One region of the Streptomyces sp. R44 genome, then DNA from elsewhere that is predicted to be linked to it. Evidence: riboswitches for the same ligand, from Rfam matches in the RefSeq annotation. Region 1 holds a riboswitch; the other holds the start of a gene.
The links. A riboswitch is a leader RNA that binds a small molecule or an ion and turns the genes downstream of it on or off. The one in region 1 is predicted to bind glycine.
Positions count from the first base shown of each region.

Region 2: linked by a shared signal. The riboswitch ahead of gcvT (glycine cleavage system aminomethyltransferase GcvT) and the one ahead of gcvP (aminomethyl-transferring glycine dehydrogenase) in region 1 are both predicted to bind glycine.

Region 1 covers NZ_CP163444.1:1,517,069-1,532,149, reverse strand. The annotation lists gene AB5J54_RS07150 (DUF881 domain-containing protein) at 1-463, shown strand, start outside; gene AB5J54_RS07145 (small basic family protein) at 460-792, shown strand; gene AB5J54_RS07140 (DUF881 domain-containing protein) at 789-1,778, shown strand; gene AB5J54_RS07135 (FHA domain-containing protein) at 1,860-2,801, shown strand; gene AB5J54_RS07130 (MerR family transcriptional regulator) at 2,833-3,576, shown strand; gene AB5J54_RS07125 (bifunctional nuclease family protein) at 3,702-4,175, shown strand; gene AB5J54_RS07120 (MerR family transcriptional regulator) at 4,368-4,985, shown strand; gene AB5J54_RS07115 (DNA polymerase IV) at 5,080-6,438, shown strand; gene AB5J54_RS07110 (PRC-barrel domain-containing protein) at 6,494-6,868, opposite strand; glycine riboswitch at 6,982-7,081, shown strand; gene gcvP (aminomethyl-transferring glycine dehydrogenase) at 7,262-10,147, shown strand; gene AB5J54_RS07100 (DUF5999 family protein) at 10,230-10,436, opposite strand; gene AB5J54_RS07095 (hypothetical protein) at 10,768-11,358, opposite strand; gene AB5J54_RS07090 (glutamate--cysteine ligase) at 11,839-13,338, shown strand; gene AB5J54_RS07085 (CPBP family intramembrane glutamic endopeptidase) at 13,457-14,248, shown strand; gene AB5J54_RS07080 (PhzF family phenazine biosynthesis protein) at 14,337-15,081, opposite strand, start outside.
Region 2 covers NZ_CP163444.1:5,957,773-5,972,853, forward strand. The annotation lists gene AB5J54_RS27840 (L-serine ammonia-lyase) at 1-1,325, opposite strand, end outside; gene glyA (serine hydroxymethyltransferase) at 1,465-2,733, opposite strand; gene gcvH (glycine cleavage system protein GcvH) at 2,766-3,143, opposite strand; gene gcvT (glycine cleavage system aminomethyltransferase GcvT) at 3,221-4,354, opposite strand; glycine riboswitch at 4,542-4,641, opposite strand; gene AB5J54_RS27860 (AAA family ATPase) at 4,802-5,464, shown strand; gene AB5J54_RS27865 (enhanced serine sensitivity protein SseB) at 5,598-6,338, shown strand; gene AB5J54_RS27870 (enhanced serine sensitivity protein SseB C-terminal domain-containing protein) at 6,452-7,243, shown strand; gene AB5J54_RS27875 (ABC transporter permease) at 7,606-8,634, shown strand; gene AB5J54_RS27880 (ABC transporter substrate-binding protein) at 8,744-10,507, shown strand; gene AB5J54_RS27885 (ABC transporter permease) at 10,621-11,619, shown strand; gene AB5J54_RS27890 (ABC transporter ATP-binding protein) at 11,616-12,722, shown strand; gene AB5J54_RS27895 (ABC transporter ATP-binding protein) at 12,692-13,909, shown strand; gene AB5J54_RS27900 (trimeric intracellular cation channel family protein) at 13,987-14,664, shown strand; gene AB5J54_RS27905 (thioesterase family protein) at 14,688-15,081, shown strand, end outside.

The DNA of each region.
Region 1 (15,081 bases):
CGCCAAGGGCACCGACACCGGTGGCGGCGGACCGAGGGAGAGCAGCGGCTTCTCCGATACGGGCCGGGTCCGCGACCGGGACATGCAGCGGGTGATCAACGGGCTGTGGGAGTCGGGTGCCGAGGCCGTCGCGATCAACGGTCAGCGGCTGACATCGCTGTCGGCGATCCGGGCCGCCGGTGACGCCATACTGGTCGACAACAAGCCGCTGGTGCCGCCGTACACCGTCCTCGCGATCGGGGACGGACAGCGGCTGAGCACCGCGTTCCAGGACAGCGCCGACGGGCAGTATCTGCACGCGCTGGTGGAGAACTTCGGGATCAGGAGCAGCATCTCGGCCGAGGGCGACGTACGCCTGCCGGCCGCGCCGAGCCTGACCGTACGTACCGCAGAGCCGAGGGGGGCCGGGGTGGCGACGCCCTCCGGTCGGGCCACGGCCGACACAGGGAAGGGCACATCGTGATCGCCGTACTGGGCCTGATCGTCGGAGTCGTGGTCGGACTGTTGGTCCGCCCCGAGGTTCCGGCGGTGGTCGAGCCCTATCTCCCGATCGCCGTGGTCGCCGCCCTCGACGCGGTCTTCGGCGGCCTGCGGGCCATGCTCGACGGGATCTTCGTCGACAAGGTCTTCGTGGTCTCGTTCCTGTCCAACGTGGTCGTGGCCGCGCTGATCGTCTTCCTCGGCGACAAGCTGGGCGTCGGCGCGCAGCTGTCGACCGGTGTGGTCGTCGTGCTCGGCATCCGCATCTTCTCCAACGCGGCCGCCATCCGGCGTCACGTCTTCCGGGCGTGAGGCCGATGAGCGAGAACCCTGAGAACCCTCAGAACCCCGAGCAGCCGGAGCGGCAGCCCGAGCGGCCGGAGCAGCGGCCCGAGCTGCCTCGAAGCCCCGAGCTGCCTCGGAGCCCCGAGCCGTCCGAGAAGTCCGAGCAGCCTGGGACGTCCGAGACGCCCGATGCCGCGAAGCCCGGGCCGGTGAAGCCCGAGGCCGTGCGTTCCGAGGCGCGTGTGCCCCTCACGGCCGGGCCGCCGGCCGCTGCCGCGCCTGTCGCGGCCGAGCCGAGTGGGCGGCGGAGGCTCGCCTCCGCCCTGTGGCCGCCGCGGGTGACCCGGGCCCAACTCGTCGTCGCGCTGCTGCTGTTCGTCCTCGGCCTCGGCCTGGCCATCCAGGTCTCCTCGACGAGCGAGAACAGCGCGCTGCGCGGGGCCCGTCAGGAGGACCTCGTGCGCATCCTCGACGAACTCGACGACCGCACGCAGCGCCTGGAGGACGAGAAGGCCCGTCTGGAGAAGCAGCGCTCCGAGCTGGAGTCCAGCTCGGACCAGGCCGAGGAGGCGCGCAAGCAGACCCAGGAGAAGGAGCAGCAGCTCGGCATCCTCGCCGGCAGCGTCGCCGCCGAGGGGCCCGGCATCACCCTCACCGTGGGTGATCCCACCGGGGCGGTCGAGTCGGACATGCTGCTCGACGCCATCCAGGAGCTGCGTGCGGCGGGCGCCGAGGCGATCCAGGTCAACGGTGTCCGGGTGGTCGCGGACAGTTATTTCACCGGCAGCGGTGATGACATGCGGATCGATGGAACGAAGGTGGCCGCTCCGTACGTCTTCAAGGTCATCGGCAAGCCGGAGGATCTCGAGCCCGCGCTCAACATCCCCGGCGGTGTCGTGCAGACCCTGGAGAAGGAGCAGGCCACAGCCACGGTGGAGCGGTCGGCGAAGATCGTCGTCGACGCCTTGCGACCCGCGAAGCGGCCTGACTACGCTCAGTCGTCCTCCCAGTGAGAGGGGGACGGAGGGGGTCCCGCGACAAGGGCATGACGTTGCGGGGGGTCGGCGCACCACAACGGTGGTGCGTGGTGGAAACTGTCCGGAGGATACGGACGTTGTGAAAGTGTCCGGGTCGGCAGGTGTGAAGGATTTCGGTTCGTCCTGCCCCACGGGCGGGTCTGTTTCGGTCAAGGGGAATCGCCCGTGAAGTTGTTTGCGAAGTTGTTCGGCAAGAGCGCACGCGAGGACGGCGGCAACGCCAGGCACGCCGCGCCGCGCCACGCCCAGGGTGAGGAGCAGGGCGCCGAGCGTCCGCTCTTCCGCGACGAGGTCGACGGTCGGGGTGGTGACATTCCGGGCACACAGGGCGCGTCTTCTGTTGACCCCGCCGGTGCCGCCCGCATAGGTTTCGGAGAACCATCAACCTCAAGTACGGGTGGAGGGTTTACGTCCGACCCGTACGCGACACAGACCTCCGCGGGGCAGCCGCGGCAGGAGGATGCGTCCATGCCGGTGTGCACGAGGTGCGGTCACCGCAACACGGCCGACAGCCGCTTCTGCTCCCACTGCGGCACGCCGCTGCGGGGCGGCGTCGCCCCCGAGCGCGCGTCGGAGACGACGTCGACGATCTCCATCTCGGGCCTTGAGGCGTACGACGCGGAGGTCACCGGTCAGACCGCCCTTCCGTCGCTGTCTCCCGAGGCGCTCGCCGCCGTGGAGGCGCTGCCCTCGGGATCCGCGCTGCTCGTGGTGCGCCGGGGTCCGAACTCGGGCAGCCGGTTCCTGCTCGACGGCGAGCTGACGACCGCCGGCCGTCACCCGCAGAGCGACATCTTCCTGGACGACTTCACCGTCTCCCGGCGGCATGTCGAGTTCCGCCGGGCCCAGGACGGCAGCTTCACCGTCGCCGACGTCGGCAGCCTCAACGGCACCTACGTCAACCGTGAGCCGATCGACTCGGTCGTCCTGTCCAACGGCGACGAGGTGCAGATCGGCAAGTACCGGCTGGTCTTCTACTCGAGCCAGCGAGGCGTGTGACGCCTCGGGGAAGCCCCTTCAGGGAAGGTCCATGCTGCGAACACCGACGGGCGGTGCCGGATCCGGCACCGCCACCGCGGGCGACCGGCTGGTGAGCATCGGCACGGTGCTGAACCAGCTGCGCGATGAATTTCCCGAAGTGACGATCTCCAAGATCCGGTTCCTGGAGGCCGAGGGGCTGGTCGAGCCCCGTCGGACGGCCTCCGGATACCGGAAGTTCAGCCCGCAGGACGTGGAGCGGCTCGCCCGCATCCTGCGGATGCAGCGGGACCACTACCTTCCGCTGAAGGTCATCCGCGAGCACCTCGACGCCCTCGAACGGGGCGAGCAGATCAAGCTCCCCGCGCCCGGGCGGCGGGACCTCCTGGAGGGGGCCTGGGAGCAGGACGAGGCGGAGTCGCCGACCGTCGCGCGGCTCGGGCGGGACGAGCTGATCGCCGCCGCCGAGGTGACCGAGACCGAGCTCGTCGAGTGGGAGTCGTACGGCCTGATCGCCGAGACGGAGGGCGGCGGCTACGACGCCGAGGCCGTCACCGTCGCCAGGCTCGTCGCGGACCTGGGGAGATTCGGTCTGGAACCCCGGCACCTGCGGGCCGTCAAGGCGGCCGCCGACCGCGAGGCCGGGCTGATCGAGCAGGTGGTAGCGCCGCTGCGCCGGCACCGCAACCCGCAGACCAGGGCCCATGCGGAGGCCACCGCGAAGGAGCTCGCCGCGCAGTCGGTGCGGTTGCACGCGGCGCTCGTCCAGACGGCCCTCGGGATCCGGCTGCAGTGACGCGGTTCCGGGGACCCGGTTCCTGCCGTCCGGGGGTGCTCCGGGAGGCCTCGGAGGGCGTTCGGGGAGGGGGCCCGGAGGGGCCCGACTATCCAAACCGGTCGGGCACGTCCTAGGGTTGCTGTGTGAACGAGCTCGACGTTGTGGGTGTCCGGGTGGAAATGCCCTCCAACCAGCCGATCGTGCTCCTGCGTGAAGTGGGAGGCGATCGGTACCTCCCCATCTGGATCGGACCGGGTGAGGCGACCGCGATCGCCTTCGCCCAGCAGGGGATGGCTCCGCCGCGGCCGCTGACGCACGACCTGTTCAAGGACGTGCTGGAGGCGGTGGGGCAGGAGCTCACCGAGGTCCGCATCACGGATCTGCGTGACGGGGTCTTCTACGCCGAGCTGGTCTTCGCCAGCGGCGTCGAGGTGAGCGCGCGACCGTCCGACGCGATAGCCCTGGCCCTCCGGACCGGAACGCCGATCTTCGGCAGTGACGGTGTCCTGGACGACGCCGGCATCGCGATTCCGGACGAGCAGGAGGACGAGGTGGAGAAGTTCCGCGAGTTCCTCGACCAGATCTCACCGGAGGACTTCGGGAGCAGCAGCCAGTGAGGCGGAGCGGTGCGGCCGGAGGCCGTTCGCGGGGTGCCGTCAGAGCATTCGAGTAGCCTTTCCCCGGAGAGGGACACGCGAAACCACTCTCAGGGTGATTATCACTCGGCGTGCCGAGTGTGGCGATCGTTGACGCACCCCGAGTGACTGCCTACCTTCGTGTGGGCAGGTCAAGGACGGAGGGTCGGCGTGATGAGCAGCGCGGACGGTACGGCAGGGAGCTCGCCCGGACGCGTGTCCGGGGAGAGCGGTCCGTATCCGCTTCACGGCAGTGTGGGCGACTTCGGGACGGACACCGGTGCCGGCGTCGCCGACGCGGCGATCGGCTACCGCGGACCGACGGCCTGCGCGGCCGCCGGGATCACCTATCGCCAGCTGGACTACTGGGCGCGCACCGGACTCGTGGAGCCGAGCGTGCGGCCCGCGTACGGGTCGGGGACGCAGCGGCTGTACAGCTTCCGCGACGTCGTCGTACTGAAGATCGTCAAGCGGTTCCTCGACACCGGGGTCGCCCTCCAGAACATCCGGGCCGCGGTGCAGCACCTGCGCGCCCGGGGCTTCCGGGACCTGGAGCGGATGACGCTCATGAGCGACGGGGCGACCGTGTACGAGTGCTCCTCGCCCGACGAGGTCGTCGACCTCCTCCAGGGCGGGCAGGGCGTCTTCGGCATCGCCGTCGGGGTCGTCTGGCGCGACGTCGAGGCCGCGCTCTCGCAGCTCCACGGGGAGCGGGTCGACACCGGCGAGACGCTGGTCGGGCACAACCCGGGCGACGAGCTGGCGCGGCGGCGGCGCGACAAGGCGGTCTGACGGCCGGATTGTGTCGAGGTGCGGGGCTGCCCGTTCCGGAGGCGCCTGGTGGGCCTCGGGGGCGTTGTCAGTGGCGTAGGGCAGCATCGGACGTGTGAGAGCCGCGCCCACCATCCTGCATCTCGACATGGATGCCTTCTTCGCCGCCGCCGAGCAGGCGTCGAAGCCCAGTCTGCGCGGAAAGCCCGTGGTCGTCGGCGGCCTCGGGCCCCGGGGCGTGGTCGCCACCGCCTCCTACGAGGCCCGTCGCTTCGGGGTGCACTCGGCCATGCCGATGGGGCAGGCGCGACGGCTCGCGCCGAACGCCGCGTATCTCGTGCCGCGCTTCGCCTTCTACCGCTCCATCAGCGAGCAGGTCATGGAGCTGCTCGGGCGGCTCTCGCCGCTCGTCGAGCCCCTCAGCCTCGACGAGGCCTTCGTCGACCTCGAAGCCGGCGGTGTCGCCGACGACAGCGCGAGCGCGCGGGCCGTGGGGGAGCGGCTGCGGGCCGACATCCTCGCGACGACCGGGCTCACCGGGTCCGTGGGGCTGGCCGGGTCCAAGATGATCGCGAAGATCGCCTCCGAGGAGGCCAAACCGGACGGGCTGGTCCTCATCGAGCCCGGCACCGAGCGGGAGCTGCTCGGGCCGCGATCGGTGCGGATCCTGCCCGGGGTCGGGCCGGCCACCGGGGAGCACCTGCGGCGCGCCGGGATGACCACCGTCTCCGATCTCGCGGAGGCGGGCGAGGACGAGCTCGTACGGCTCCTGGGACGGGCGCACGGGGCGTCCCTGTACCGGATGGCCCAGGGGTACGACGATCGGGCCGTGGTGGCCGAGCGGGACGCCAAGTCGGTGTCGGTCGAGGACACCTTCGACGTGGACCTCCACGACCGCGTACGGATCCGGATCGAGGTCGAACGGCTCGCGGAGCGGTGCGTGGGGCGGCTGCGGGCCTCCGGGCACTCGGGGCGGACCATCGTCCTGAAGGTGCGGCGCTACGACTTCTCGACGCTCACCCGGTCCGAGACGCTGCGGGGGCCGACGGACGACCCGGGCGTCGTACGGGAGGCCGCGGGGCGGCTCCTGGAGGCGGTGGACACGACCGGGGGCGTGCGGTTGCTGGGGGTCGGGGTGAGCGGGCTCGCGGACTACACGCAGGAGGACCTGTTCGCTCAGGCCGGGGCCTCCGAGCGGCCGGCGGACGAAGCCGGGCCCGAGGTGGCCGAAGAGGTGGAGGCGGCGCCCTCCGCCGAGGCGGAGAGCGTCGAGCGGGTGTGGGCGCCCGGGCACGACGTACGGCACGCCGTGTACGGGGCCGGGTGGGTCCAGGGCAGCGGGGTGGGGCGGGTCACGGTGCGGTTCGAGGATCCGTGGTCCGGGCCCGGGCGGGTGCGGACGTTCTCCGTGGACGATCCGGAGCTGGAGCCCTCGGAGCCGTTGCCGCTGGTGCGCGGGGACGCGGCGGCGTGACCCGCACCGGCCGTGCGGTGCGGGCCCTTCCGCGGCTGCCTCGTGCGTGGGGCCCTCAGGGGCCGTCCTGGCCCGCCAGGCGGCCGAAGTCCTTGTCCGGGGCGTCCGGGGGCGGGGGCGGGAGGGCCAGGCTGTAGTGGCGGTAGAGCTGGAGCTCCTGCTCCGGCGACAGGTGGCGGCCCACCCCGAAGTCCGGGGCGTCCTTGATGAGAGCCCTCTCGTACGGGATGTGGAGGCCGTCGTCGAGCAGCGCGCTCGGCTCCAGGGGGACGAAGGCGTCCCTGCTGAACAGGCCCGTGCGGACCGCGGCCCACTCCGGGATGCCGGTCGCGTCGTCCAGGTACACCTCGTCCACGGTTCCGATCTTGTGTCCGTTCCGGTCGAACGCCTTGCGGCCGATCAGGCTGCGCGGATCGATATCGGTCTGCACGGTCCCTCCAACTGGTCGCAACTGCTCTACACCCCTACGAAAGTGCACATCTGGGATGTCGGCCACTTGAGCGATGGAAGCCGCAACCTCGCTGGTAGGCTGGTTGTGGCTGTCGACCCTGTGCGGGAGAGTCCCCCGGAGAAACCTTCCGGTGGGCGCCGAAGGAGCAAATCCTCCCCGGAATCTCTCAGGCCCCTGTACCGCGCGGACGAGGTCACTCTGGAAAGCAGAGCGGAATGTCCGACGGCATTCCGCTCTCACCGACGGTGAAAGCCGGCGGGCCGCGAGGCGTGCCGGTGAAACTCTCAGGTTGAGATGACAGAGGGGGAGGCCGTCCGGGTACCCGCGCCGTGGTGCCCCTCGCAGGTCGTGACGACCAGGAGGCCTCCGTACATGACCGCCAACCGCACTCCGCTCTCCGAGCTCGAACAGGGCATCCCGTTCGAGCAGCGGCACATCGGGCCCGACGCCGAGGCTCGGGCCAAGATGCTCGCCCAGGTCGGTTACGGCTCGCTCGACGAGCTCACGGCCGCCGCGGTGCCGGACGTCATCAAGAACGCCGAGGCGCTGGGCCTGCCGGCCGCGCGCACCGAGGCCGAGGTGCTCGCCGAGCTGCGCACGCTCGCCGACCGCAACCAGGTCCTCGCCCCGATGATCGGTCTCGGCTACTACGGGACCTTCACGCCGCCCGTCATTCTCCGGAATGTCATGGAGAACCCGGCCTGGTACACGGCCTACACGCCGTACCAGCCCGAGATCTCGCAGGGGCGCCTTGAGGCCCTGCTCAACTTCCAGACCATGGTCGCCGACCTCACCGGTCTGCCCACCTCCGGCGCCTCCCTCCTCGACGAGGGCACCGCCGCCGCCGAGGCCATGGCCCTCTCCCGCCGAGTCGGCAAGGTCAAGAACGGGGTCTTCCTCGTCGACGCCGACGCGCTGCCGCAGACCATCGCCGTCATCGAGACCCGTGCCGAGCCGACCGGTGTCGAGGTCGTCGTCGCCGATCTGAGCGACGGCATTCCCGCCGACGTCGCCGAGCGCGGTGTCTTCGGTGTGCTCGTCCAGTACCCCGGTGCCTCCGGCGCCGTCCGCGACATCAAGCCGCTGATCGACGCCGCCCACGAGCTCGGCGCGATCGTCACCGTCGCCGCCGACCTGCTCGCGCTCACCCTGCTCACCTCGCCCGGCGAGCTCGGCGCCGACATCGCCGTCGGCACCACCCAGCGCTTCGGCGTCCCCATGGGCTTCGGTGGCCCGCACGCCGGCTACATGGCCGTCCAGGACAAGCACGCCCGCTCCCTCCCCGGCCGCCTCGTGGGCGTCTCCGTCGACGCCGACGGCAACCGCGCCTACCGTCTGGCCCTGCAGACCCGCGAGCAGCACATCCGCCGCGAGAAGGCCACCAGCAACATCTGTACCGCTCAGGTGCTGCTCGCCGTCATGGCCGGCATGTACGCCGTCTACCACGGTCCGGACGGCCTGAAGCAGATCGCCGAGCGCACGCACCGATACGCCGCCCTCCTCGCGGCCGGTCTCACCGCCGGTGGGGTCGAGGTCGTGCACGGCTCGTACTTCGACACCCTCACCGTCCGCGTGCCCGGCAAGGCCGACGAGGTCGTCGCCGCCGCCCGCGAGGCCGGGGTGAACCTCTACCGCGTCGACGCCGACCTCGTGTCGATCTCCTGCGACGAGACCACCGGGCGCGAGCAGCTCGCCGCCGTCTGGGGTGCCTTCGGTGTCACGGCCGACGTCGAGGCCCTCGACGCCGCCACCGAGGACACGCTGCCCGCCGGTCTGCTGCGCTCCGACGCGTACCTGACCCACCCGGTCTTCCACGCGCACCGCTCCGAGACCTCGATGCTGCGCTACCTGCGCAAGCTCGCGGACCGCGACTACGCGCTCGACCGCGGCATGATCCCGCTCGGCTCCTGCACCATGAAGCTGAACGCGACCACCGAGATGGAGCCGGTGACCTGGCCCGAGTTCGGCCAGATCCACCCCTTCGCGCCGATCGACCAGGCCGCCGGATACGTCACGCTCATCGACGAGCTCGAGGAGCGCCTCGCCGAGGTCACCGGCTACGACAAGGTGTCCATCCAGCCCAACGCCGGTTCGCAGGGTGAGCTGGCCGGTCTGCTCGCCGTCCGCGCCTACCACCGCGCCAACGGCGACGAGCAGCGCACGGTCTGCCTCATCCCGTCCTCCGCGCACGGCACCAACGCCGCCTCCGCGGTCATGGCCGGCATGAAGGTCGTCGTCGTCAAGACCGCCGACGACGGTGAGGTCGACGTCGAGGACCTGCGCGCCAAGATCGCCCAGTACCGCGACGAGCTGTCCGTGCTGATGATCACCTACCCGTCCACGCACGGCGTCTTCGAGGAGCACGTCGCCGACATCTGCGCCGAGGTCCACGAGGCCGGCGGCCAGGTGTACGTCGACGGTGCCAACCTCAACGCGCTGGTCGGTCTGGCCAAGCCGGGTCACTTCGGCGGCGACGTCTCGCACCTGAACCTGCACAAGACCTTCTGCATCCCGCACGGCGGCGGCGGCCCCGGCGTCGGCCCGGTCGGCGTCCGCGCCCACCTCGCCCCGTACCTGCCGAACCACCCGCTCCAGCCCACCGCGGGCCCGGAGACCGGTGTCGGTCCGATCTCGGCCGCCCCGTGGGGCTCCGCCGGCATCCTGCCGATCTCCTGGTCGTACGTGCGCCTCATGGGCGGCGAGGGCCTCAAGCGCGCCACCCAGGTGGCCGTGCTGGCGGCGAACTACATCGCCAAGCGCCTGGAGCCGCACTTCCCGGTGCTCTACACCGGTCCGAACGGGCTGGTCGCGCACGAGTGCATCGTGGACATCCGTCCGCTGGCCAAGGCCACCGGCGTCAGCGTCGACGACATCGCGAAGCGCCTCATCGACTACGGCTTCCACGCGCCGACGATGTCCTTCCCGGTGGCCGGCACGCTGATGATCGAGCCGACCGAGTCCGAGGACCTGACCGAGCTCGACCGCTTCTGCGACACGATGATCGCGATCCGCGCCGAGATCGAGAAGGTCGCCTCGGGCGTGTGGCCCGCCGACGACAACCCGCTGCACAACGCCCCGCACACCGCGGCCGCGCTGGGCGGCGAGTGGAACCACCCGTACACCCGCGACGAGGCGGTCTTCCCGGCCGGTGTCTCGGCCGCCGACAAGTACTGGCCGCCGGTGCGCCGCATCGACGGTGCCTTCGGCGACCGGAACCTGGTCTGCTCCTGCCCGCCGCTGGACGAGTACGACAACTGAGCACGCGTCGAGGGCCGGTTCGGAGGATCTCCTCCGGGCCGGCCCTCGGCGTTTCCCTCGTACGGTGTCCTGCCGCCCGAGTTCAGGCGGCGGTCGTCACCTGTCCCGCCGTCAGCGGCCGGTGCGGGGCGATGATCTGCCCGTCCGGCAGCAGTTCACCGGTGTCCTCGAAGAGCAGGACACCGTTGCACAGCAGGCTCCAGCCCTGCTCCGGGTGGTGTGCCATCAGTCGGGCCGCCTCCCGGTCGGCGGAGTCGGCGGTGGGACAGGCAGGCTGATGCTGGCACATGGGTGGGTTCTTTCGCTGCGTCGTGGTGGATGTCCTGCGGCTCTGTGCGCTCATGGCCGCCCCCGTCGGTCGGTTCGGTTCCGGTCCCCAGTCTTGCCCCACGGACGGTCTTCCGCAGGTATTTCGCGGCAGCTCGTCCTCTCCTGGGAAGACGCATCACCCGCAGGGGCGGTTCAGGTCAACTGCACCGTCTCTTCGGGTGGTTCGGAGTGGTCCCAGCGGGCTAGTCCGTACGGGAGGGGCGTTCGGGAGGCGCGTTCGGGCGCACGGCTCGGACAGGAGTGCGCCCCATGACCCGGGCGGGTCACGGGGCGGCGACGCGTGGGTTCGATCAGGCGGGCGCCGGCGAGCCCAGGAGGGGCGGCGGCGCGAGTCGCGTACTGAGCACGGGCAGGAGATCGGCGACCTGGTACGGGCGGTGGGCCGCGATCCCCGGGGGTGCGGGGGCCAGCGGCACCATCAGATCGGCCGCGGCCGGGGCGACGGTGGTGCCGTCCGCCTCCGGTCCGGCCTGCAGCCAGAGCGTCAGCATGTAGAGCTCCGGTACGGACAGCAGCCGTGGCCGGTAGGTGACCGGCAGGGCCTCGGCCTGGAGCAGGGCCCGTTCCGTGGCGGAGACGTACGGACCTTCGAAGAAGTGCGAGAAGGCCCAGCCGTCGGGGGTGAGCATGGTGTCCGCGGCGGCGATCGCCCGGTCCCCGCTCCGGATCAGGAAGCGCCAGCCGGCGAGCCGGGTGCGGGGTGCGAGCCCCGGTGCTCCGGTGACGCCGAGGACGTGCACGGGCAGCGGGTGTTCGGGGCTCAGCGGTCCCTGTGCGGCCCGCAGTGCGGGAGTTCGCGGCGCGCTGACGGCGGTCGGTGAGCCGAGAGCCGCGAGGACACTGCGGAGAGCCGGCGCAGGGGCCGGGGAGGGTCGGAGCATGGTGGGTCGCCTCTCACTCAGGAGACACGGTGATGCGTGGGCAGGTACGACGGCGCTGTCGGCGGCGGGGCCAGAGAGGGGCCATGAGGCCATGGCCGGGCGCCAACACTCTGCCTCGTCCGCGGAGTTTATACGACACGTGTTCACACAGTGTTTCCGCTAGACCTCGCGGATATTCCTGACAAGGCGTCATCAGGCCTTAATCGCGGGGAGTTGAAGCGGAATCACGAGGACGATACCGCTCTCACCTGCGCATTCCCCGCGAAGGCGGACGGCTGAATTCCGACCCGGGATCCAAGGACAATATGACATTGGTATATGTCGCGTGTTCCATGCCTTCGGGATGTGCCGGTGGAGCGCTCCGTCCAGCCTATCCTCCGACAGGCCGGTTCCGCAGGCGTTGTGGATCAGCGGGGTGGGCATCATCGTCCGTGACGCGCGGCCGTCCCGGCGGCCGCCCACTCGGGGAGGGACGCTTCGATGGGGCAGAAGGTCGTGGCCGACGGGTTCGGCCCGTCCGACCGGCAGCAGTACCGCAGAAAACTCCAGCAGTGTCTCGCGGGGCTCGCGAGGCTGTTGGCGGAGAAGCGGTTCGACCGGCCCCGCAATCTCATGGGCGTGGAGATCGAACTCAATCTCGCCGGCACCGACGGGCTGCCCAGGATGCTGAACGGGCCGGTTCTCGAAAAGATCGCCAGTGCCGATTTCCAGACGGAACTCGGAATGTTCAACCTCGAAGTGAACATCGCGCCCCACCAGCTCCACGGGCGCGTATTCGACCGTCTCGCGGAAGAGATCGGAACCGGCATCGGATATGCCGACCGCAAGGCCGCGGAACTCGACGCGGGCGTCGTCATGATCGGCATACTCCCCACGCTCGCCCAGCGCGACCTGGTCCCCGAGAACCTCTCGGACAACGACCGCTACACGCTTCTCAACGACCAGATACTCGCCGCCCGCGGCGAGGACTTCACCCTCGACATCCACGGCGTCGAACGCCTCCTGTGCACCTCCGAGTCGATCGTGCCCGAGGCGGCCTGCACCTCGGTGCAGCTGCACCTCCAGGTGACACCGGCCCGGTTCGCCGCCGTGTGGAACGCCGCGCAGGCCGTGTCCGGCGTCCAGATCGCGCTCGGCGCCAACGCGCCCTTCGTCTTCGGCCGCGAGCTGTGGCGCGAGTCCCGGCCGCCGCTCTTCATGCAGGCCACCGACACCCGGCCGCCCGAGCTGCAGTCCCAGGGCGTACGGCCGCGCACCTGGTTCGGGGAGCGGTGGGTGGACTCGGTGTACGACCTCTTCGAGGAGAACGTCCGCTACTTCCCCGCCCTGCTGCCGCTCTGCGACGAGGAGGACCCGCTGCTCGTCCTCGACCGGGGCGAGGTCCCGCGCCTCCAGGAGCTGGTCCTGCACAACGGCACCGTCTACCGCTGGAACAGGCCGGTGTACGGCTGGGTCGACGGGGTCCCGCACCTGCGGGTCGAGAACCGGGTGCTGCCGGCGGGGCCGACCGTGACCGACGTCATCGCGAACGCGGCCTTCTACTACGGCCTCGTCCGCTCGCTCGCCGACGACCCCCGGCCGGTGTGGAAGCGGATGACCTTCCAGGACGCCGAGGCCAACTTCGACACCGCCTGCCGCCACGGCATCGAGGCGGAGCTGCGCTGGCCCCGCTCGGGGCGGGCCGGCGGCATCGCGACCCTGCCGGCCGTACGCCTCGTCCTCGACGAACTGCTGCCGCTCGCCGCCGCCGGGCTCGACGCCTGGCACATCGAGCCCGCCGACCGGGACTTCTACCTCGGGGTGATCGAGCAGCGCTGTCTGCGGAAGGTGAACGGCGCCTCCTGGCAGGCCGACACCTTCCACCGGGCCCTGGACTCGGGCCTCGACCGGGAAGCGGCCCTCGCGGCGACGACCCGGCGGTACCGGACGCTCATGCTCGCGGGCGAGCCGGTGCACACCTGGCCGGTGGGGATCGGCTGACCTCCTCCCCGTCCGCCTCCATGGGCGATCATGTCCAGGTGGTCCCGGTCGGCCGGGGCCGCCGGAACGGCATGGGCCCGCGACGGGGACGGAGACAGGTGTGGTGTCGGAGCAACGACTGAGGGACGGTTCCCTGCCCCCCGACGGCCTGCCGCGCGGCGTGCTGCGCTCCGAGACGCTCATCGTGCTCGCGCTCTCGCTCGGGGCGAGCGGGGTGTCGGCGCTCATCAGCTTCATCGGCTCGCTCACCAAGCCGGGGGCGCTGAAGGAGCAGGCGGCGACGCTCAACGGCTCGTACGCTCCCGGGCGGCCCTGGCTCGACCTGACCTGGCAGCTCTTCGGCATCGCCACCGCACTCGTGCCGGTCGTCCTCGTCGCCCACCTGCTGATGAGGGAAGGGCCGGGTGTGCGGGGGCTGCGGGCCATCGGCTTCGACCGGAGCCGGCCGTGGTCCGACCTCGGGCGCGGGGCGCTGGTCGCGGCCGGGATCGGGAGCGCGGGCCTCGCCTTCTACCTCGCGGCGAGGGCGTCCGGGTTCAACCTGACGGTGGTGCCCGAGGCGCTGCCCGACGTGTGGTGGAAGTACCCGGTGCTCATCCTCTCGGCGATCCAGAACGCCGTCCTGGAGGAGGTCATCGTCGTCGGCTATCTGCTGCGGCGCCTCGGCCAGTTGGGGTGGTCGCCGATGGCCGCGCTGGTGGCGAGCTCGGTGCTGCGCGGCTCGTACCACCTCTACCAGGGGATCGGCGGCTTCCTCGGCAACATGGTGATGGGCGTCGTCTTCGTGCTGCTCTACCGCCGCTGGGGGCGGGTCGGGCCGCTGGTCGCGGCGCACGCGCTGCTCGACATCGTGGCCTTCGTCGGGTACGGGCTGCTGGCCGGGAAGGTGGACTGGCTGCCGACCGTGTGACGGACGCGGGACGTGGGAGACGGGGTGCGCGGCCCGGTGGGCCGCGCACCCCTTCCCGTACGTCTCCGTACGTCGCTCTCTTCGTGCGTCAGACGCGCAGGTCGCCCTCGATGACCGTGACGGCGTGGCCGTTCAGGAGGGTGCGGTCGCCCCGCAGGCGGGTGCGGACGTGGCCCGTACGGGCGCCGCCCTGGAAGCCGGTGAGCTCCTCGCGGCCGAACCGGGCCGACCAGTACGGGGCGAGCGCGGTGTGGGCGCTGCCCGTCACCGGGTCCTCGTCGATGCCGACGGCGGGGAAGAAGCCGCGCGAGACGAACTCGTAGCCACTGTCGGGGTGTTCGGCGGCGGCGGTCGCGATGATGCCGCGCGTGGAGAGGACCTTCAGGGCGGCGAAGTCCGGGGCGAGGGAGCGGACCGCGGCCTCGTCGCGCAGCTCGACGACGAGGTCGCCGATGTGGGCGGCCGTGTCGTGGACGGCGACGATCTCCGCGCCGAGCGCCTTCTCCAGACCCTCGGGGACGGGGACCGGGGTGAGGGAGGAGGTCGGGAAGTCCATCGTGATCGTGCCGTCGGCCTCGGCGGTGGTGATCAGGAGGCCGCAGCGGGCCGCGAAGCGGACGGTGCCGCTCGCGGTGCCGGTGCTGTGCAGGACGTGGGCCGTGGCCAGGGTCGCGTGGCCGCACATGTCGACCTCGGTGGTCGGGGTGAACCAGCGCAGGGCCCAGTCCGCCTCGCCACCGGCGGGCAGCGGGTGGGCGAAGGCCGTCTCGGAGAGGTTGACCTCCGCGGCGACCTTCTGGAGCCAGGCGTCTTCGGGGAAGGAGTCGAGGAGC
Region 2 (15,081 bases), 4.4 Mb from region 1:
TTGTACTTGACGCTCATGTCGGCGCCCGTCTCCTTCATGGTCTTGATGACCTTGTCCAGGGAGACCAGGTGGCTGCCGTCGCCGCGCATCGACATCTTCGCCGCCGTGACGGCCTTCACCGCCGCCATGCCGTTCCGCTCGATGCACGGGATCTGCACCAGACCGCCGACCGGGTCGCAGGTCAGGCCCAGGTTGTGCTCCATGCCGATCTCGGCCGCGTTCTCCACCTGCTCCGGGGAGCCGCCGAGGACCTCGGCGAGCGCGCCGGCCGCCATCGAGCAGGCCGAGCCGACCTCGCCCTGGCAGCCGACCTCGGCGCCGGAGATCGAGGCGTTCTCCTTGAAGAGCATGCCGACCGCGCCGGCCGCGAGCAGGAAGCGGACGATGCCGTCCTCGTCCGCGCCGGGCACGAAGTTCATGTAGTAGTGCAGGACGGCGGGGATGATGCCGGCCGCGCCGTTCGTCGGGGCGGTGACCACGCGGCCGCCCGCCGCGTTCTCCTCGTTCACGGCCATCGCGTAGAGCGTGATCCACTCCATGGCGTGCGCGGCCGGGTCGCCCTCGGAGCGCAGCTTGCGGGCCGAGGTCGCGGCGCGGCGGCGGACCTTCAGGCCGCCGGGCAGGATGCCCTCACGGGACATGCCGCGCGAGACACAGGCCTGCATGACCCGCCAGATCTCCAGGAGACCCGTGCGGATCTCCTCCTCGGTGCGCCAGGCCTTCTCGTTCTCCAGCATCAGGGAGGAGATCGACAGGCCGGTCTCCTTGGTGAGGCGGAGCAGCTCGTCGCCGGTGCGGAAGGGGTACTTCAGGACGGTGTCGTCCGGGATGATCGGGTTCTCGCCGGCCACCGCGTCCTCGTCGACGACGAAACCGCCGCCGACGGAGTAGTACGTCTTCTCCAGGACGAGCCCGCCCTCGGCGTCGTACGCGAAGACCGTCATGCCGTTGGCGTGGTACGGGAGCGCCTTGCGCCGGTGCAGGACCAGGTCGGCGTCGAAGTCGAAGGGGATCTCGTGCGCGCCGAGCAGGTTGATCTTCCCGCCGGCCTTGATCCGCTCGAACTCGTCGTCGGCGGTCTCCACGTTCACCGTGCGCGGCGAGTTGCCCTCCAGGCCGAGGAGCACGGCCTTCGGGGTGCCGTGGCCGTGGCCGGTGGCGCCGAGCGAGCCGTACAGCTCCGCTCGTATCTTCGCGGTGTGGGCGAGCAGGCCCTCGTTCTTCAGGCGGCGGGCGAACATCCGGGCAGCCCTCATGGGGCCCACCGTGTGGGAGCTCGACGGACCGATGCCGATCGAGAACAGGTCGAAGACCGAGATGGCCACGGGAGGACTCCTTGTGGGGGCTGGACGCCGTTGTCTGCCGGGGTGGAGCAGCGAGGGCTGAGCAAGGGGCGGGGCACCACGCTCACTGTCCAGTGTGCGTGGTGCCCCGGAGATTTCGTACGAACAAAAGGGTACGAAATTACTTCAGGCCGGGGTACAGCGGGTGCTTGTCCGCCAGAGCGGTCACCCGGGCCTTGAGGGCCGCGGCCTTGTCGGCGTCGAAGCCCGGCTTCAGGGTCTCCGCGATGACGTCGGCGACCTCGGCGAAGTCCTCGGCCTGGAAGCCGCGGGTCGCGAGCGCCGGCGTGCCGATGCGCAGACCGGAGGTGACCATCGGCGGGCGCGGGTCGTTCGGAACGGCGTTCCGGTTGACCGTGATGCCGACCTCGTGGAGACGGTCCTCGGCCTGCTGGCCGTCGAGCTCGGAGTCGCGCAGGTCCACCAGGACCAGGTGCACGTCCGTGCCGCCGGACAGGACGGAGACACCGTGGGCGGTGACGTCGTCCTGGACCAGGCGCTCGGCCAGCGCGCGGGCGCCGTCCAGGGTGCGCTGCTGGCGCTCCTTGAACTCCTCCGAGGCCGCGACCTTGAAGGAGACGGCCTTGGCCGCGATCACGTGCTCCAGCGGGCCGCCCTGGAAACCGGGGAAGACCGAGGAGTTCAGCTTCTTCGCGAACTCCTTCTTCGCCAGGATGATGCCGCCCCGCGGGCCGCCGAGCGTCTTGTGCGTGGTGGAGGTCACCACGTCCGCGTACTCGACCGGGTTCGGGTGCAGACCGGCGGCGACCAGGCCGGCGAAGTGGGCCATGTCGACCCACAGGTAGGCCTCGACCTCGTCGGCGATCCGGCGGAACTCGGCGAAGTCCAGCTGGCGCGGGTAGGCGGACCAGCCCGCGATGATCACCTTCGGGCGGTGCTCCTTGGCGAGGCGCTCGACCTCGGCCATGTCGACCAGACCGGCCTCGTCCACGTGGTACGCGACCACGTTGAACTGCTTGCCGGAGAAGTTCAGGCGCATGCCGTGGGTGAGGTGGCCGCCGTGGGCCAGGTCCAGACCCAGGATCGTGTCGCCGGGCTGGGCGATCGCGAAGAGGGCGGCCTGGTTCGCGGAGGCGCCGGAGTGCGGCTGCACGTTGGCGTACTCGGCGCCGAACAGGTCCTTGATCCGGTCGATCGCGATCTGCTCGGCCACGTCGACGTGCTCGCAGCCGCCGTAGTAGCGGCGGCCCGGGTAGCCCTCGGCGTACTTGTTGGTGAGGACGGAGCCCTGGGCCTCCATGACCGCGACCGGAGCGAAGTTCTCCGAGGCGATCATCTCGAGGGTGGACTGCTGACGGCGGAGCTCGGCGTCGACGGCGGCGGCGACGTCGGGGTCCAGCTCGTGGAGGGGAGTGTTCAGAAGCGACATGAATCGATCCCTAGGGGGTCTCGGGCCCGGTCTCAGTTCCCGGCGAACTCGGTGTACTCGTCGGCGGAGAGCAGATCGTCCGGCGTCTCCGCGACGCGCACCTTGAACAGCCAGCCACCCTCGAACGGAGCCGTGTTCACCAGGGACGGGTCGTCCACCACGTCCTGGTTGGCCTCGACGACCTCGCCCGTGACGGGGGAGTAGAGGTCGCTGACCGACTTCGTCGACTCCAGCTCGCCACAGGTCTCGCCCGCGGTGACGGTCGAGCCGACGGCCGGGAGGTCCGCGTAGACGACGTCACCGAGCGCGTTGGCCGCGAACTCCGTGATGCCGACCGTCGCGACGCCGTCCTCGGCGGCCGACAGCCACTCGTGCTCCTTGGTGTACTGCAGCTGCTGGGGGTTGCTCATGACCTGATTCTCCTGGATCGGGGGAGTACTGATGAACGTGGGTCTTGCGGGGTGAGACGAGGAGTGAGACGACTGCGTCACTTCTGGCGCTTGTAGAACGGCAGCGCCACGACCTCGTAGGGCTCGTGGGTGCCGCGGATGTCCACACCTACACCCTGGGTGCCGGGCTCGGCGTGCGCCGCGTCCACGTACGCCATCGCGATCGGCTTTCCGAGCGTCGGGGAGGGGGCGCCGGAGGTGACCTCGCCGATGACCTGGCCGTCCTTGACGACCGGGAAGCCGGCGCGCGGGACCCGGCGGCCCTCGGCGACCAGACCGACGAGCTTGCGCGGCGGGGCGGTCTCGGCGCGCTGGGCGGCCTTCTCCAGGGCCTCGCGGCCGACGAAGCGGCCCTCGTTGGTGGTCTTCTCGAACTTCACGACCCGGCCGAGGCCGGCGTCGAAGGGGGTGAGGGCCGTGGTCAGCTCGTGGCCGTAGAGCGGCATGCCCGCCTCCAGGCGGAGCGTGTCGCGGCAGGACAGGCCGCAGGGGATCAGGCCGACGCCCTCGCCCGCCTCGGTGAGCGCCTTCCACACGCCCTCGGCGTGCTCGGGCTTCAGGAACAGCTCGAAGCCGTCCTCGCCGGTGTAGCCGGTGCGGGCGATCAGCGCCGGGACGCCCGCGACCGTGCCGGGCAGGCCGGCGTAGTACTTGAGGCCGTCCAGGTCGGCGTCGGTGATCGACTTCAGGATGCCGGGGGACTCCGGGCCCTGGACCGCGATCAGGGCGTACGCGTCACGGTCGTCGCGGACCTCGGCGTCGAATCCCCCGTTCTCGGCCGCGCGGGCGACCAGGGCGTCGAGGACGACCTGGGCGTTGGAGGCGTTGGCGACGACCATGTACTCGGTCTCGCCGAGGCGGTAGACGATCAGGTCGTCGACGATGCCGCCGTCCTCCTGGCAGATCATCGTGTAGCGGGCGCGGCCGTTGCCCACGGTGGAGATGTTGCCGACCAGGGCGTAGTCCAGGAGGTCCACGGCCTGCGGGCCCGTGACCGTGATCTCGCCCATGTGGGAGAGGTCGAAGAGGCCGGCCTGGTTGCGGACGGCGTTGTGCTCTTCGCGCTCGCTGCCGTACCGGAGCGGCATGTCCCAGCCGGCGAAGTCGGTCATGGTCGCGCCCAGCGAACGATGCAGGGCATCGAGGGCGGTCAGACGGGGGGCAGTGCTCATGGGGTGGCTCCCGGGTCCCAAGGGCGTGATCGGTGACGAAAACACATGACGGGCGAGGACGTCCTCCCCATCTGTCATGGAACCTGAGAGGTTCACCGAGAGCATCTCGTCACCGACGGATCGGTGCCGGGAGGTCGGCTTGCACCTTGGGTGGGGACACGACAGGTGTCCCGCTTTTCAGATCTGCCTCATCCACGCGGTACGGGGCCTGAGAGATTCAAGGGAGGGTCTTGCTCCTTCGGCGCCCGGACGCGCTCGGCGGTCCGGAACTCTCCCGCGCGGATTCGAGCGGCCGGTATGCGATTGTGCGGCGACTGTGCGCGCCTGGCGCGCACATCATTGCATGCGGTGTCGGCGGGGCAAATCGCTTGTGTCGCATTACCGATTCTTTACACTTCGTGGGCAAGGGTCTCCCAAGGTCTCCTGGGACCCGACAGGGGGAGAGCGATGAGGATCCAGCACACCGGCGCATACGCGACGAGCACCGGCATACCGTCCCAGCGGGCCCGCGCCCGGAGCCGCGGCCGCGGCCGCCTCCTGCGGGACCTGCGCGAGCGCGGCGGCCGCGGCCCCCGCGCCCTCACCTACGCCGCCGGCGACCTCGTCGTCGTCTCCGGGCTGCCCGGCAGCGGCAAGTCCACCCTGATGAAGCGCGCCGCCCAAGACAGCGGCATCGACTCCCAGGACGCCCGCGAGCGCTGGGAGGCCCGGATGCCGCGCCTCCTCCCGTACGCCGTCTACCGCCCCCTGGTCCGGATCGCGCACTACGCCGGACTGCGCCGCGCCCTGCGGTCCGGCGCGAGCCTGATCGTCCACGACTGCGGCACCCAGTCCTGGGTGCGGGGCTGGCTCGCCCGCGAGGCGAGACGGCGCGGCCGCGCCCTGCACCTGGTCCTCCTCGACGTCACCCCGGACACCGCGCGGGCCGGCCAGGAGGCCCGCGGCCGGGGCGTCTCCACGTACGCCTTCGCGCGGCACCGGCGGGCCGTCGGCCGGCTCCTGCGGGCCGCCGAGTCCGGCCGCCTCCCGCACGGCTGCGCCTCGGCGACCCTCCTCGACCGGGACGCCGCCGACTCCCTCCGCAGGATCGGCTTCCGGGAGACCGCCTAGGGGGCGTCCGGTGTCCCGGGCCGTCCCGGGACGCCCGTACCCTTCCCTTTTGGCCACGGCGGTGCCGGGGCGGCGTTAGGGTGCTGCCGGGCGGCCGGTGCGGCAGGCCGTGCGAGAAGGGGAAGACGCGACCGTGGACGTGACGTGGCCGGGCAACGAGCTCGAAGAGGTCCTTGCCGCCTCACTCGGCAACCCCGAGGCGGGCGGCCGGCTGGTCGAGGTGCTCGGCCGCAGCCCGGTCTGGGTGCCCCTGCCCAACGGCGGCGGCCCGGACAGCCCCGGACTCGACCTCGCCACGATGGAGATCGAGGGCGCGGCCTACGTGCCCGTCTTCAGCTCCGAGCAGCAGTTCCTCGCCGTCGTCGGCGACCACATGTCCTTCACCGTCGCCCCCGCCCGTGACTTCGCCCGCGGACTGCCCCCGCAGCTCGGCATCGCCGTGAACCCCGGCGGCACCGTCGGCGTCCCGCTGCCCCCGCCGGCCGTCGCCGAACTCTGCCGCATCGGCCGCACCCCGCTCGACGGCCCCGCCAGCGGCGGCCGCGTCCGGCTCTTCGAGCCCGACTGGCAGGACGACCCGGTCGACTTCCTCGCCGCCGCCTCCGCCGAGTTCGAGGCCACCGGAGTCGTCGTCACCGCCCGCCGCGCCCTGGCCAGCGTCGAGGGCACCGAGCCGGCCCTCTTCATCGGCGTCCAGCTGGGCGGCTGGGACGGCGTCGACCGGAACGCCCCCCTGGACGCCCTCGGCCGGGCGCTCGGCCGGGTCGAGGTCGCCTGGCCGGTCAACCTCATCCTGCTCGACATGGCGCAGGACCCGGTCGGCGACTGGATGCTGGAGCGGGTTCGCCCCTTCTACCAGCGCGCCGCCGTGTGAGCGGCCCCCTGTTTAAGCTGAACTGACTCGATCGCTGCACCGACTCGCATCGCTGCACCGACTCGATCGCTGGACAGACCCACATGGTGGACGGAAGAGGGGCGGGACCCAGGGTGAGCGCGTCAGGCACCGCTTCGACCGGGACGGTCGAGCACATGCTGCGCCAGGTGGCACCCGGACGCTACGACGCGTACGAGCAGTTGCTGCACGCCCTCGCCGACGGCGAGCTCTGGATGCTGCTCTGGCAGGGCGCCCCCGGCTCGCCCGACGCCCAGTACGGGAACATGGAGGTCGACGGCTTCGGCTACGCGCCCTGCGTCACCTCCCCGCAGGAGCTCGCCGCCTCCGGCTGGAGCCGCGCCCACGAACTCGTCACCGGCCGCGAGATCGCCCGCGCCCTCTACCCCGACCGCTGGGGCGTCTGGCTCAATCCGCACGCCCCCGGCGGCGGGGTCGGCATCCCCTGGGCCGACCTGCGCCGGATCGCCACCGGTCTGGACCGGATGCCCGCCGGGCCGCTGCGCGTCACCGAGCCCGCCCTGGAGATCCCGCAGTTCTACGCCCTGCTCACGCAGAACGCGCACCGCACCCCGGCCGTCCGGTCGCTGCGCCGCGGCTGGGTGCAGCCGGCGCTCGGCTCCCCGTACCTCGCCATCGGTCTCGACCTGTACGACACGTCCCCGGCGACCGTCGACACGGTCCGCTCGATGATGCGCCAGTCGATCGGCTCCGTCCCCGACGGACTGCCCGTCTCCACGGTCGCCCTCTCCGACGCGTACGACCCGGTGGCGCTCTGGCTGCGGGCGAACGCGCGCCCCTTCTACGACCGCGAGGCACACGCCGGACGCGGTTCCGCCGCCGTACCGGGGTACGGATACCCGCCGCCGGCGCCGTCCGGATACTGAGACGCCACAAGCGTCCCACTTGTCGGAAAAGGCCTCCCGAGTCCCCTCCGGAGGCCTTCGTTCACCCCAATTCCATAGGGCACGGCACCAGTTGAGTGGCATGTCCGATTGCGCACAAGAGGGCCCCGGTTGGTCCGCTCACGTGATCACGACGTCCGGATAACGGAAGTCGCAGCACCGCATCACGTTTGAGCAAACATTCACCTTCAGGTCTGGCGGGTGATCGCAAGCGCATTGAAGACTCCCCGGAACACAGGGCGTTCGACTCCTTTCGAGCCGATGTCCAGCAGGTTGTTCCACCGAGCCGCTACCCGCGGCGGGCAAGGGCCGGCTACCGGCGGCCGAGAGGGGTCCTCACCACGATGACGGCACCACTGCACGAGACGAGTGCGGGCGAGGCGACCGCCACCGTCGACGGCGCGCCCGACGCTCCCGGCACTCCGGACAACTCCGGCGCCTCCGGCAAGGCGATCGAGGGCCGCTCGCCCTGGAAGATCGCCTGGACCCGGCTCAAGCGCGACAAACTGGCCCTCGCGGGCGCCTTCGTCGTCGTCTTCCTGATCCTCGTCGCGATCTTCGCACCGGTCATCGTGGGCCTCCTCGGCCACCCGCCGGACGAGTTCCACGAGGACCAGATCGACCCGCTGTTCGGCACGCCGATCGGGTCCTGGGGCGGCGCGAGCAAGGACTTCCTGTTCGGCGTCGAGCCCGTCAACGGCCGCGACGTCTTCAGCCGGATCGTCTACGGCGCCCGGATCTCGCTGCTCGTCGCCTTCCTGGCGGCGGTCTTCGCGGTCTTCCTCGGCACCGTCCTCGGCATCATCGCGGGCTACTTCGGCGGCTGGATCGACGCGGCCCTCAGCCGGGTCATGGACGTCATGCTCGCCTTCCCGCAGCTGCTCTTCACGATCGCCCTGGTCTCGGTGCTTCCGAACCAGTTCATGGGCCTGGACGGATCGGGCGTGCGCATCGCCGCCCTCGTCCTGGTGATCGGCTTCTTCGGCTGGCCGTACGTCGGCCGCATCGTCCGCGGCCAGACCCTCTCGCTGCGCAACCGCGAGTACGTCGAGGCCGCCCAGAGCCTGGGCGCCGGCCGGCTCTACATCCTGCGGCGCGAGCTGCTGCCCAACCTGATCGCCCCGATCATGGTCTACGCGACCCTCATGATCCCCACCAACATCCTCACCGAAGCGGCGCTCAGCTTCCTCGGCGCGGGTGTGAAGCCTCCCACCGCTTCCTGGGGCCAGATGCTGTCGACGGCCATCACCACCTACGAGTCGGACCCCCTCTTCATGGTGATCCCCGGCCTCGCGATCTTCATCACCGTTCTGGCGTTCAACCTCTTCGGCGACGGCGTGCGTGACGCGCTCGACCCGAAGGGCTCCCGCTGACCGTTCGCCGACGACACGCAAGACCCGCCCCTGCCGCTGGCGACAGGAGGCCCACCCCAATCGGCGGACCGCCGTAACGGCCGCCACTATCCCGGAGGTTGCTGGACCCATGCTGAAGAGCTCTCAGCGCAGAATCGCCGCGGGCGCGCTGCTTGCCGCGGCCACGATGGTCGTCACGACCGCCTGTGGCGGCGGCAGCGGCGACGGTGGCGGCAAGGGCACGTCGGGTGCCGCCGGCTTCAACGGCGCCGTGAACAAGGTCGCCAGCCCCTCCACGAAGAAGGGCGGCGAGCTGAAGTTCATCGGCTCGCAGGAGGCCGACTCGTGGGACCCGCAGCGCGGCTACTACGGCTTCGTGTGGGACTTCCAGCGCTACTACACGCGTCAGCTCGTCTCCTTCAAGTCCGAGCCGGGCGCCGCCTCCACCGAGCTGGTCCCGGACCTCGCCACCGACTCCGGCAAGGTCTCGGCGGACGGCCTCACCTACACGTTCACGCTGAAGGACGGCGTGAAGTGGGAGGACGGCAAGCCGATCACCTCCAAGGACATCAAGTACGGCATCGAGCGCATCTGGGCCCAGGACGTCATCTCCGGCGGCCCGATCTACCTCCAGCAGGTCCTCGACCCCAAGGGCGAGTACAAGGGTCCGTACAAGGACACCACCACGGACAAGCTCGGTCTGAAGGCCATCGAGACGCCGGACGACAAGACCATCATCTTCAAGCTGCCGGTCGCCAACGGTGACTTCCTGCAGATGCTGGCCATGCCCGCCGCCTCCCCGGTCCGCCAGGACAAGGACACCAAGGCCAAGTACGGCCTGAACGTCTTCTCCTCCGGCCCGTACAAGTGGCAGTCGTACACGCCGAACAAGTCCATGAAGCTCGTCCGCAACACGAACTGGGACGCCAAGACGGACACCATCCGCAAGGCGCTCCCGGACACCATCAGCGTCACGTTCACCACGAACGCCGACGACATGGACAACCGTCTGGTCGAGGGCGAGTACGACCTCGACATCAACGCGACCGGTGTCGGCGCCGCCGCCCGCCAGAAGGTCCTCCAGCAGCACAAGGACAACGTCGACAACCCGCAGACGGGCTTCATCCGCTACGCGGTCTTCCCGCAGACGGTCATCGACAACATCGAGTGCCGCAAGGCGATCATCTACGCCGCCGACTCGAAGTCCCTCCAGACCGCCCGTGGTGGCCCGCAGGCCGGTGGCGACATCGCCTCCAACATGCTGCCGCCGGCGATCAAGGGTGCCGACCCGAAGGCCGACCCGTACGGCAAGCTCGGTGGCGCCCCGGACCTGGCCAAGGCCAAGGAGGCGCTGAAGAAGTGCGGTAAGCCGAACGGCTTCAAGACCACGATCGCGGTCCGCAACAACAAGAAGATCGAGATCGCGACCGCCGAGTCCCTCCAGCAGTCGCTGAAGGCCGTCGGCATCGACGCCCAGATCGACCAGTTCGACGGCGCCCAGACCTCCGGCATCATCGGTTCGCCGAAGGTGGTCAAGGAGAAGGGCTACGGCATCATCATCATGGGCTGGGGCGCCGACTTCCCGACCGGTCAGGGCTTCCTCCAGCCGCTGGTCGACGGCCGCTTCATCCTCCAGAGCGGCAACAACAACTTCTCCGAGCTGAACGACAAGGCCATCAACGGCCTGTTCGACCAGGCGCTGAAGGAGACCGACCCGACCAAGGCCGGCGAGCTCTACAAGCAGATCAACACGAAGGTGTCGGAGGCCGCGGTCTACCTGCCCTTCACCCACGAGAAGAACATCATCTGGCGCAGCTCCCGGCTGACCAACGTCTACACGGCGGACGCCTACAACGGCCGCTACGACTACGCGTCGCTCGGCGTCGTCAAGTAATCCGACCCGCTTCACCGGCGCACCACCCGCCGCCAGGTCCGAAGGGCAGGTGATGGCCGCCCCGGCGGCCGGGGAATCCGATCGGGTTCCCCGGCCGCCGACCGGCCGACCGCATGCTTGCATACATAATCCGGCGACTCTTCGCGGTCGTCGTGATGCTGCTCGTCGTCACACTGGTGACGCTCAGCATCTTCTTCCTCATCCCCAAGATGACCGGCAGCGATCCTGCCGCGATGTTCGTCGGCAAGCAGGCGGATCCGGCTTCCATCGAGGCCATCCGGCAGAAGCTGGGCCTGGACGAGCCGATCCTGGTGCAGTTCTGGCACTTCGTCTCCGGCATCTTCGTCGGGCGTGACTACACCGGCGGCGGCGACACCATCCACTGCGCCGCGCCCTGCTTCGGCTACTCGTTCCGTACCGAGCAGGACGTCTGGACCATGCTGACCGACGCCTTCCCGGTCACCCTGTCCATGGTTCTCGGTGCCGCCGTGCTGTGGCTGGTCCTCGGTGTCTCCACGGGTGTGGTCTCCGCGCTCAAGCGGGGCACGATGATCGACCGCGCGGCGATGATCACCGCGCTGGCCGGCGTCTCGCTCCCCATCTTCTTCACCGCCATGCTCTCCATGCTCGTCTTCCGCACGCAGCTGGGCTGGCTCAAGTCCTCGTACACCCCGATCACCGATTCCTTCGGCGGCTGGTTCGGCGGCCTGCTCCTTCCCTGGGTCACCCTCGCCTTCCTGTACGCGGCGATGTACGCGCGCCTCACCCGCGCCACCATGCTGGAGGTCCTCGGCGAGGACTACATCCGCACCGCGCGGGCCAAGGGCCTGCCGGAGCCGGTCGTGCTCGGCAAGCACGCCATGCGCTCCACCATGACCCCCATCCTGACCATCTTCGGCATGGACCTCGGCGCCCTCGTCGGCGGCGCGATCCTGACCGAGACCGCGTTCAGCCTTCCCGGCCTCGGCCAGGCGGCCTTCCGGGCCGTCAGCGAGCGGGACCTGCCGCTGATCCTGGCGGTCACGCTCATCACCGCCGCCGCCGTGGTCATCGCCAACCTCGTGGTGGACCTTCTGTACGCGGTGATCGACCCCCGAGTGAGGCTCGCATGACGGACAAGCTGACGAAGACGGGCGCGGCGGTCGGAGAGCCCGTCGACACCGGGAAGTCCGCCCCGTCCGACGCCTTCCTCGACGTACGCGACCTGAAGATCCACTTCCCGACCGACGACGGTCTGGTCAAGTCGGTCGACGGTCTCAGCTTCCAGCTGGAGAAGGGCAAGACCCTCGGCATCGTGGGCGAGTCCGGCTCCGGCAAGTCGGTCACCTCGCTCGGCATCATGGGCCTGCACACCGTCGGCCAGTACGGCCGGCAGAAGGCCCGCATCTCCGGCGAGATCTGGCTGAACGGGCGCGAGCTGCTCTCCGCGGACCCCGAAGAGGTCCGCAAGATGCGCGGCCGCGAGATGGCGATGATCTTCCAGGACCCGCTGTCCGCGATGCACCCGTACTACTCCGTCGGCAACCAGATCGTGGAGGCGTACCGCATCCACAACGACGTCGACAAGAAGACGGCGAAGAAGCGGGCCGTCGAACTCCTCGACCGGGTCGGCATCCCCGAGCCCGCCAAGCGGTTCGACAACTACCCGCACGAGTTCTCCGGCGGTATGCGCCAGCGCGCGATGATCGCCATGGCGCTCGTCAACAACCCCGAGCTCCTCATCGCGGACGAGCCCACCACGGCGCTCGACGTCACCGTGCAGGCCCAGATCCTGGACCTCATGCGGGACCTCCAGAAGGAGTTCGGCTCCGCCGTCGTCATCATCACGCACGACCTCGGCGTCGTCGCCGAGCTCGCCGACGACATCCTCGTGATGTACGGCGGCCGGTGCGTCGAGCGCGGCCCCGCCGAGTCCGTCTTCTACGAGCCGCAGCACCCCTACACCTGGGGCCTGCTCGGCTCGATGCCGCGGATCGACCGCGAGCAGACCGAGCGGCTCATCCCGGTCAAGGGCAACCCGCCCAGCCTCATCAACGTCCCGAGCGGCTGCGCCTTCAACCCGCGGTGCCCGTACGCGGACGTCCCCAAGGGCGGCATCACGCGCACCCAGCGCCCCGAGCTGGCCCTGGCCGGCGAGCGCCACTACTCGGCCTGCCACATGCCGCAGGAGGAGCGCACCCGCATCTGGACCGAAGAGATTGCGCCGAAGCTGTGAGCGACAACAAGAGCACTGAGCCCCTGCTCAAGGTCACCGGCCTGCAGAAGCACTTCCCCATCCGGAAGGGCCTGCTCCAGCGCCAGACCGGTGCGGTCAAGGCGGTCGACGGGCTCGACTTCGAGGTCTACCCCGGTGAGACCCTCGGCGTCGTCGGCGAGTCCGGCTGCGGCAAGTCGACGATGGGCCGGCTCATCACCCGGCTCCTCGAACCGACCGGCGGCACCGTCGAGTTCCAGGGCACGGACATCTCCCACCTCGGCGTGGCGAAGATGCGTCCGCTGCGCCGGGACGTCCAGATGATCTTCCAGGACCCGTACGGCTCGCTGAACCCGCGCCACACGGTCGGCTCGATCGTCTCGGCCCCCTTCCGGCTCCAGGGCGTCGAGCCCGAGGGCGGCGTGAAGAAGGAGGTCCAGCGTCTGCTGGGCCTGGTCGGCCTGAACCCGGAGCACTACAACCGCTACCCGCACGAGTTCTCCGGCGGCCAGCGCCAGCGCATCGGCATCGCCCGCGCCCTGGCCCTGAAGCCGAAGCTGGTCGTCGCGGACGAGCCCGTCTCGGCCCTGGACGTCTCCATCCAGGCGCAGGTGGTGAACCTCCTGGACGACCTCCAGGAGGAGCTGGGCCTCACCTATGTGTTCATCGCCCACGACCTGTCGGTCGTCCGGCACGTCTCGGACCGCATCGCGGTGATGTACCTGGGCAAGATCGTGGAGCTCGCGGACCGCAAGTCCCTCTACGAGGCCCCGATGCACCCGTACACCAAGGCCCTGATGTCCGCGGTGCCGGTCCCGGACCCGCGGCGCCGGGGCGTGAAGAGCGAGCGCATCCTGCTCAAGGGGGACGTGCCCTCGCCGATCGCCCCGCCGGCGGGCTGCCGCTTCCACACCCGCTGCTGGAAGGCCACGGAGCTGTGCAAGACCCAGGAGCCCCCGCTCCTGGAACTCCGGCCGGGCCAGCGGGTGGCCTGCCACCACCCGGAGAACGCGGAGGGAATGACGATCCCGGCGGCCCGCGAGTCCGTGGACGTCACGATCACGAAGGCCCCGGAGCCGAAGGCCCCGGAGGCCGCGGAGGAGCCGGAGCCCGAGGACGCCCCGTCGGCTCCGGAGGAGGCTTCGGAGGCGGCCCCGGAGGCGGCCCCGGCCGAGCCGGCCGCGAAGGACGACACGTCCGGGGAGTAGTGATCCCCGGCGGAGGCCCCCGGCACGGGAACGTGCCGGGGGCCTCCGCCGTCCGCGGTACCGGGACAATGGGGCGCGTGCTCCACGAATTGTTCACCCCCTCCGTTCAACACGCCCTCGACCTCGTCGGCATCTTCGTCTTCGCCATCTCCGGCGCCCTCCTCGCCGTCCGCAAGAACTTCGACGTCTTCGGCATCGCCGTCCTCGCCGAGGTCACGGCCCTCGGCGGCGGTCTCTTCCGCGACCTGATCATCGGCGCCGTGCCCCCCGCCGCCTTCACCGATCTCGGCTACTTCCTGATGCCGCTGATCGCGACGGCCTTCGTCTTCTTCCTCCACCCGGAGGTCGAGCGCACCCAGACCGCGGTGAACGTCTTCGACGCGGCCGGCCTGGGCCTGTTCTGTGTCACCGGCACGACCAAGGCCTACGACTACGGGCTCGGCCTCACCTCCTCCGCCGCGCTCGGCCTCGCCACGGCCGTGGGCGGCGGCGTGCTGCGCGACGTCCTGGCCAACGAGGTGCCGTCGCTGCTGCGCTGGGACCGGGACCTGTACGCCGTCCCGGCGATCGTGGGCGCGACGATGGTCGTGCTCTGCATCCGGTTCGACGTCCTCAACGCGTTCACCAGCGGCGCCGCCGTGCTCACCGCCTTCGCGCTCCGGCTGCTCGCGATGCGCTACCACTGGCGCGCGCCGCGCGCCTGGAACCGCCGCTCGTCCGCGACCGAGGAACCGGAAAAAGCTACCGCTCAGTAGCTACCTGCGGTACCGTCGAAAGCATGAGCACGAGCACGGAAACCGCCGTCACGAGCGAGTTCGACCGCGACACCGCCGTCACCCTCCGGGAACCCGGCGTCTACGACGCCGAGCTCTCCGCCGGCTGGACGATCATCCGCGCCGTCAACGGCGGCTACCTCCTCGCGCTGCTCGGCCGCGCCCTCGGCGACCACCTTCCGCATCCGGACCCGTTCACGATCTCGGCGCACTACCTCACGCCGTCCGAGCCGGGCCCCGCGGTGATCCGGACGCAGACCGTGCGCACGGGCCGGACCCTCTCCACCGGTCAGGCCTCGCTCTTCCAGTACGCCGAGGACGGCACCGAGGTCGAGCGCATCCGGGTCCTCGCCTCGTACGGAGACCTCGACGCCCTCCCGGACGACGTGCGCACCACGG